One region of the Arthrobacter sp. UYNi723 genome, then DNA from elsewhere that is predicted to be linked to it. Evidence: riboswitches for the same ligand, from Rfam matches in the RefSeq annotation. Region 1 holds a riboswitch; the other holds the start of a gene.
The links. A riboswitch is a leader RNA that binds a small molecule or an ion and turns the genes downstream of it on or off. The one in region 1 is predicted to bind cyclic di-AMP.
Positions count from the first base shown of each region.

Region 1 (4,142 bases):
GGCGAAGTCACGGCCCGCACGGCACCGGCGACCACGATCACGGGGAAGAACACGGCCACAAGGACCTGAAGAAACCGTCCGGGCAGGGACACTCGGGCCCCCTCGTGCCCGCTCGGAGGCACGCTGCCGGCACCGGCGGGCGGGTCGTTTCTTGATCCCCCGACGTCCGCCCTGAGTGTCGCCGGGCGGACCGGATCCCCCGGGTGGCCGGCGACGCCGCCGTCGGCATCCTGGCCTCCCGCCAGTGGTTGCGGCGGAACGCCGGGAGCGGCTCGCAGGGATTCCACGGTCCTGCGGGGGATTTCGGATCCGACCATATGGGTTCTCCTTGACTGTGCGCCGTCTCGTCTCACTACGCACGTCAGTGCGACTTTCTTCTAACAAGGCTACAGGCCCCGTCGCCGCATGTTTTCGGCTCCTCATGAGCCTGGCCACACGGAAGGGTCCACCGTTTCAGCCCGCCGCCCGACTCCCATTACGGAACGGCGAGAACCAGCCGCCTCCAGCACAATGGGGAGCCGGGATCCGCCGAACAGTTCGGACCGTAGAGGGATCACGGTTTTCGGTGAGCATCGATGAGGCCTATTCGAGTCAGCGCGCGCTGGCGTGACCTTCCGAACTAATGCTGACAGGAGTTGTGATTGTCGCCGCCCTGGCCTCATTTGCCACGGTTTTCGTGCTCGGTCTCGCTTCCCATGCCGTCAATGAGCCCGGTGGCACAGAATAGGAAATCTCCAGCCCTGCCGAATGACCCTTGCATTCCAAATCGCCCCCACCGCAGCACCACGTCCCACCGGTGGGACGGAAAGGCGTCCGCTAGCCCTTCACGGTCAGTGAGCGGGACTTTCCAACCGGGGGGTGGAGGACACGGCCTGCCGCGGGAGCCGCGGGCTCATCCCCGTCCGGGGCCCTCGCCGCCCGGTCCGCGTCCGTTGGTCGCCTCGGTTTCGTTGATCCCAGGCTGGCTGCGGGCATCAACCGTTTCTTCCGAAACGCGTTCGCTTCCTTGCTCGAACTGCGCCCGGTAACGCACACGCCGGATCCGTCTGGTCATGGAAACCATGAGCAGGACAACGGCAATGACCATGAACGCCGTCATCGCGAAACCCAGGAATCCGGGAGTTACCTGATTCGCATCCAGGCCTGGCCTCAGACCTTCGTTCCCCGGACCCGGGGCCGGCGTCGTTGCCAGGGCGAAAAGCCCCGCGGCAGCCATTGGCATTTGCACTGAGTAATCCTTCGTCCGGCTCGTTGTATGGGCGCCCGCAGACGGCCCTCGTGCGTTATCCGCCCGAGCCCGGAACCATGACTGGCAGTGAGCGCGGGTCCGTCAGGAAGCAGAGAAACAGGGTGCAGGACGCCCCCCGCAACTGTACCGCTTCACCGCGCAGCTACCGCTTATCACGCGCAAGCAGTCAGCGCAGCCGCCTAAGAGGCCCGTGGGCCGGGCCTCTTAGATGAAGGCAGACGGGTCGACGGTCTGGCCGTTGACCATGACCTCGAAATGAAGGTGGCAGCCGGTGGAGGCACCGGTTGTGCCTACCCCTGCGATCTGCTGGCCCTGAGCCACGGGCTGTCCGAGGGAGACACCGATGCTGGCCAGGTGGTTGTAGGTGGTCTTCAGGCCGTTGCCGTGATCAACGACGATCCGGTTGCCACTGCCGTACGGGCTCCAGCCGGCCTCGGTGACGGTGCCGGAACCGGCGGCGAAGACCGCCGTCGAGCATGCCCCGGTCAGATCGACCCCGGTGTGCATTTCAGCGGCGGCCCCGGTGATTGGGCTGACCCTGTAGCCGAAGGGGGAACTGACGCTCATCGACGCGAGCGGGGCACGCAACCTCGTGGATGGGGATGCCTGTGCGGGGGCAGCCTCGGGTGCCTTGACTGCCCCTGCAGACTGTGCCGGCGCAGCGGGCGCAGGCGCCGGCTGGGAGGTCACCTCCGGGCGGTCAAAGGTGAGAACAGTGTCAGCTGCTGCCGTGACCGCCGCTTCCGGGGCCGGGGCTGCCACAGACGCTGGCCGGTCCTGGGCCGCAGCGCGGCTGCCGGAGTCAGCCTGCGCCGCGGACAGAGCAGTGAGGGCAATCATTCCCGTGACGGCGGCCGCCACCCCGAACTGCTGGCCGCGGAGCCGGAACGTTGGTTCCTGGAAAAACGGACGGCGGCGCGGTGAGGCAGCCGCCGGAAGGGCACGGCGACGGCCGTGTTTTGGCTGGGCAGACAAGATAGTGGTCCTCTCGGCGCCGGCGAAGTTAGCTGTCGGATTCGGACGAGTGGACTGTCCGGCTGCCCTGCAGGACGCGATTTAGGACGCGCATTCACAGGGTCGGCTTCACCCCAAGGTGCATCATTACGCACCAAAAGTGGGTCCTCCGCCCCCGCCTGAGAAAGATCAGTTTCACGGACCGCCGGCGGGGTTTGGCGAAGCGGCCACATCCATACCCATTCGGGGTATGTGTTTATCCAACTTTAGCGAAGCGCCGGCCTAAGTTACAAATCCGTTACCAAAGGTGCTCCGGGCTTAAGTGGAGAGGGATGGTGACTGGCGGGGCACGGGAAGGTTACGCTGGGCGTGACTTGCCCCCGGGGAGAGAGCAGATGGCCCGTCATCGTTTGGTTCGTCCACAGCTCGTCGGCAGGGGTGCTGCGTTGCGGGCTGTCCTTTCCTGCCTCGTGGTCGTCCTCGTGGTGGCCGGGTCGGTTGCCTTCTGCGATGGATGGGAACACGTGGTGGCTGAGGCTGCCCCCCGCCCTTACGCCGCTGCACAGCACCGGCCCGAGACCGCCATCTCAGCGGAGCAGGAGAACCCACCGGGACATTCGAACAGTGTGACGCCGGTCGGAGCCCAATCCGCTTCCGACCTGTCCCCCGGAGCCCTGAGCAGCGAGTGCAAGGAACCCGGAGCCATCTGGGCAGTCAGTTCACAGTCGCGGCCCGTTACCGCGACCGACGCGGCGCAGCCAAGGCCGGGAACGCTCATACCTGATTCCGCGGGCCCGTTCGCCCAGCCCCCGGCACCCGTGAGCCGGCGGGCGCCGACCCTGGCCCAACTGTCAATCAGCCGGACATAAAGCCCGCATGCTCCTCGTCCGGCCGCACGAACGCTAAGCCACACAGCCAGTACGTGGCACCCGTCGGGCAAGCTGGCATAGACACCGCCCCGTACGGCCGCCCCTTGGGGGCCTGCCTTCATCGACCGGAAGGAGGCCCGAGAAAGAACGTCAGACAGCGGCCCCGGCACAGCAGAGATTACAAGCCGGAATCCACACCAGGTTCCTCCAATTCAGCCCTTGGAAAGAGAGAAAAAGTGACACACGGAAGCACCCACAAGATGCTCGATGCTTACCCCAAGGATCTCGGCACTATCGATCAGCACATGCTCGCCGAATGCATTGCAGCGTGCTTTGACTGCTCACAGGCCTGTACCGCCTGCGCTGATGCCTGCCTCGGCGAAGACATGGTCGCCGAGTTGACCAAATGCATCCGCACCGATCTTGACTGTGCGGACATCTGCGCGGCCACGGCCAACGTCCTCTCCCGCCACACCGGCTACGATGTCGATGTCACCCGCGCGGTGCTGCAGGCGTGCGCCACCGCCTGCAAGGCCTGCGCGGAGGAATGCGAACGGCACGTCGGCATGCATGAACACTGCCGGCTCTGCGCCGAGGCCTGCCGCCGTTGCGAAAAGGCATGCAACCACCTTCTCGGTTCGCTCGGCTGACCTGCACCGGGGCCATGCCCATCGGTGGGCCGGGACCGAACAGCCGGCGCCCGCGGGAGCCAAGGCTGGCGGCATCCCTGCCCGAAGGCATCGACCCCCCGGGGAGCCTTCGGGCTCGGCTGCCGGGGCATACAGCGGATGATAGTGCCGCTCGAATCGTTCTCCTGTGTGGGGGCGCAACCAGCGCCACGGAACTCGGCGACCGTGGCGGCAGCTTCCGTCGAAAGGAATAGATGAAACCCAAGCAGTCCTCACCCCCGAGTCAGGAGTCCTTCCAACCTGCGGCGGCACCAAGGCCACGAATAGGTGCCGCGTCCGGAAGTCCAGTCGATGATCCGCAGCTGAGGCGAATGCTGGGTGTTCCCTTCCGAGTCGCTGATGAAGGCCATCCATTCATCGGTTCCTGCCGGACCCAGGGCA
Region 1 covers NZ_JBSRZM010000010.1:4,201-8,342, forward strand. The annotation lists gene ACVWY0_RS09670 (TIGR01906 family membrane protein) at 1-317, opposite strand, end outside; gene ACVWY0_RS09675 (hypothetical protein) at 893-1,222, opposite strand; gene ACVWY0_RS09680 (M23 family metallopeptidase) at 1,454-2,224, opposite strand; cyclic di-AMP (ydaO/yuaA leader) riboswitch at 2,230-2,406, opposite strand; gene ACVWY0_RS09685 (four-helix bundle copper-binding protein) at 3,333-3,722, shown strand; gene ACVWY0_RS09690 (VOC family protein) at 3,974-4,142, opposite strand, start outside.

Region 2 (4,142 bases), on a different contig from region 1:
GTCCACGATCCCGTTGGCGCGGAGCACCTTGGCGATCGCGGCGGCGTCGATCGAGTCGTCGAAGTCGATGGTGGCGATGACGTTGGAACGGTCCTCCGCCTTGGCCACGAACGGGGTGGCGTACTCGGAGGCCTCGGCCCAGGAGTAGATCCGGCCGGCGGAGTCAGCGGTGCGGGCGGACGCGAAGTCCAGGCCGCCGTTGGCGTTCAGCCACTGCACCTGCGCGTCGAGGGTCACCAGGGTGGAGAGCGACGGCGTGTTGTACGTCTGGTTCAGCTTGGAGTTGTCGATGGCGGTCTGGAGGTCCAGGAAATCGGGGATCCAGCGGCCGCTGGCCTTGACCCGGGCGGCGCGTTCCAGCGCGGCGGGGGAGAAGAGACCCAGCCACAGGCCGCCGTCGGAGGCGAAGTTCTTCTGCGGGGCGAAATAGTAGACATCGGCCTCGGAGACGTCCACATCCAGGCCGCCGGCTGCGGAGGTGGCGTCCACCAGGACCAGGGAACCGGCGTCGGCGCCCGCGACGCGCTTGACCGGAGCCGCGACACCCGTGGAGGTTTCGTTCTGCGGCCAGGCGTAGACATCCACGCCGGCCTCGGCGGCCGATACCGGGCGGGTGCCGGGCTCGGACTTGATGATGGAGGAGGCGTCCAGGAACGGGGCCTTGTTGGTGGCCGAGGCGAACTTGGAGCCGAACTCGCCAAAGGACAGGTGCTGGGCCTTCTTCTCCACCAGGCCGAAGCTGGCGACGTCCCAGAAAGCGGTGGAGCCGCCGACGCCGAGGACCACTTCGTAGCCTTCGGGGGCGCGGAAGAACTGGCTGAGGCCTTCACGGACGGAGCCTACGAGGTTCTTGACCGGAGCCTGGCGGTGGGAGGTGCCCAGGATGGTCTTGGACGCCGCTGAGAGCGCTTCGAGCTGCTCCGGCCGGACCTTGGACGGGCCTGCGCCGAACCGTCCATCCTCTGGCAGGAGGTCGGCAGGAATAGTGATGCTGGTTTCGCTCACGGGGGCTCCAATTTCGGCATGGACGTGGCTCACGTCCGGACGGTGGGGTGGCCGGTAGTCGGCAGTGACTGCATAAGGACCTCCTTTATTCTGCCTGAACCCCTCGATTAGGCGGGAACCGGCGCCGTCATAGTCCGGCCAATGAGACCGTTCATCCTCGTCCGGGGATTATCCGGACAAATTCAAAATAGGCTAAGCTTTTTACCGGACCTCGCCGCTGCGCGGGACGCGATACGGTGGGACAACGCAAGGTACTGCGCTCGAGGAGCTGAGCTGGATGACGGATCTGATCGATACTACGGAGATGTACCTTCGGACCATTTTGGAGCTTGAAGAAGAGAACATCGTTGCTCTTCGCGCACGGATCGCCGAACGGCTGCGGCATTCCGGACCCACGGTGTCCCAAACCGTCGGCCGGATGGAACGCGACGGACTGGTGGTGGTCTCCGGAGACCGTCACCTGGAGCTCACGGAAGCCGGGCGGAAACGCGCTACGGAAGTGATGCGCAAGCACAGGCTCGCGGAACGGCTCCTGGCGGATGTGATTGGCCTGGACTGGGCCTATGTCCACGATGAAGCATGCCGCTGGGAGCACGTGATGAGCGAACGCGTAGAGCAGCGCATCTACGAATTGCTCAACCATCCCACCGAGTCTCCGTATGGCAACCCCATCCCCGGGCTGGCCGCCCTGGGAGGACCCGCGCCTGCGCTCCCTGACGCCGGTGTGATTAATCTCCTTGATGCGATGCAGGGCTATGGGCCGGCGTCGAGGGTGACAGTCAGCCGGCTGGCTGAGCCCATCCAGGTGGAACCTGAGCTGCTGGTCCAGCTGGACGAAGGCGGGATCAGGCCCGGTGCCTCGGTGTCCCTGGAGCGCGTGGGGGAGTATATTTCCGTGCGGGTTCCGGGAATAGAAGGGGCTCTCGAGCTGCCCCCGGAAGTGGCATCCCACGTCTTCGTGTCCGTCCGCTGACGGGATGGCGGTCCCCCGTTTGGGGCCGCGTCATAGCGCAGTGGCGCCAGGTTCCGCAAAGATAACGGAATTGTTACTGTCCAGGTTAATCACCTATAGTTGAAGCTCAGCGTCGATACAAAAGCGTTACCTGATCCGGAGCCGAGCTCTGCCAGCGGATCAGGTGCATCAGTCACCAACTGGCAGAGGCGGGGGAACCACAACCGGCAGTCGTAAGACTGCCTTGGGGTGAAGTCCGTCAGCAGCAAGCCTCTTCCAGCGAAGGATCCTCACGGGATATCTCTGCGCCAAGTGCTTGTCATGGCGGACCGGGTCTTTGAACTCTCTGACCCGAATCCGACAGCTAACTTCGCAGGCTATCTAGAGAGGAACATTCTTGACCACGCAATACTCCAGGGGCCGCCGTCGCGCGGTGGGTCCCGCTTCGGCGCCCAGAGTGGCCGAGGATTTCACCGCGGAGAGGCCCCGCGACCCACAGCGGGAAGCACGCCGCCGCCGGGGACCCTTCCGGCAGATGACGGATTTCGCCGCTGCCAGTGGCCTCGGCCAGAAAGCCGGCATCGCCTTGGCAGCAACAGGCCTAGCACTTACCGTGACGGTTCCTGTGACCGGCCCCGTGATGGCCACTCCGGCACCCGGCCAGTCCGCGTCGGCCGTTTCCGCCGCTCCGCAGCCTGAAGTTACTGCCGAAGCCGCCGCCCAAATTGATTTCAGCCGCTCGTCCGTGGTGACCCAAGGTGATCCCGACGGCAAACTGAAGCAGCTGCTGAGCGCCCAGTCCGCGGGATCCATTACCCGCGCCGCCTCTGCCGGAAGCCTCGGCTCGCCACTGGCCCAGCTGGCTACAGTCTCTCCGTTCGGATTCCGGGTCAGCCCCATTACCGGCGGCGCCGGAGACTTCCACCGTGGCCAGGACTTCGTGGCACAGTGTGGAACCTCCGTCCTGGCTGCTGCCAGCGGCACCGTGACCTTCGCTGGCTGGCACCAGTACGGCGGCGGCAACCGCGTGGTGGTGGATCACGGCAACGGCCTTGAAACCACCTACAACCACCTCTCCTCCGCCACCGTCAAGGTAGGCCAGACGGTCAGCCGCGGCGACGTGGTTGCCCTGAGCGGCACCACGGGCGCGTCCACGGGCTGCCACCTCCACTTCGAGGTCCAGGTCAACGGCGAAGTCGTTGACCCCGCCGGCTGGCTCTGACCCAAAGGATGGCCAACTCTCGAATCACGGCGACGTGCCGTGACCTGAATGTGACATTGGCTCGGAACTCCTGTAACGTCTAGAGCGCGTCAACTTTTCCGAAGTTGACGTTCTTGAGTGGATTGTCTAGCTCTGCCACCGCTCAAGGTCCGTTCGCATGACATCGTCTGGCAGGGGCGGGGGAACCAATTTTGGTCTTCGATTCTGAAGGCCTTGGGGTTAAGTCGCAAAGCTTCCGCTGTGAAGCAGCGCGGCCGGGTGACTCCCATCCGAATCCGACAGCTCACCTCGCAGGCATTGGGAGAGGCTACCTTCGTGTCTTCACGCCATATTTCTGCGCGTCACCGCGCACAGCCGGTTCGCACCAACCCCTTGGGCTCCGTGTCCAAGGCCGTCAGTGCCAATGCCGTGACCGTAGGTCGCCAGGCTGCCGTTATCGCAGCTGCATCAGGTCTGATCCTGAGCATGGGGCTTCCGGCCAACGCCGCGGATACCACCGCCGGCGTTTCCGCCTCCACCGAGTCCGGTTCCGCGCAGACGGCACTTGCCGTAACTGCTGCACCCACAGCCATGGTTTCCTTCGAGCGGCCCGTGATCAAGACTACGGCCGCCCCGAAGGTCAACACCGTCCGCGCCCAGTCCACCGGCGCTGACCGGGCCTCTGAAGCAACGGCGACCGCCGCGAGCAAGCTCGCGGGCACGGTCTCCTCTGCGGCAGGATCGGGCTTGGCAGCAATCGCCTACACCGGTATCGGCCGCCCGTACGTATGGGGCGGCACCACTCCCAATGGCTGGGACTGCTCGGGCTTCACCCAGTGGGTCTACGCCCAGGCCGGCATCAGCATTCCCCGCGTCAACGCGTGGACAGCCATGCGGCCCACCGCCACACCGGCTCCCGGTGACCTGGTCATGCAGAACGGCGGCGCCCACGTCGGTATTTACGTTGGCAACGGCATGATGATC
Region 2 covers NZ_JBSRZM010000006.1:55,726-59,867, forward strand. The annotation lists gene serC (phosphoserine transaminase) at 1-1,005, opposite strand, end outside; gene ACVWY0_RS06720 (iron-dependent transcriptional repressor DtxR) at 1,283-1,978, shown strand; cyclic di-AMP (ydaO/yuaA leader) riboswitch at 2,133-2,351, shown strand; gene ACVWY0_RS06725 (M23 family metallopeptidase) at 2,355-3,179, shown strand; cyclic di-AMP (ydaO/yuaA leader) riboswitch at 3,328-3,490, shown strand; gene ACVWY0_RS06730 (C40 family peptidase) at 3,561-4,142, shown strand, end outside.
Region 2: another riboswitch for cyclic di-AMP. It lies ahead of ACVWY0_RS06725 (M23 family metallopeptidase); the one in region 1 lies ahead of ACVWY0_RS09680 (M23 family metallopeptidase).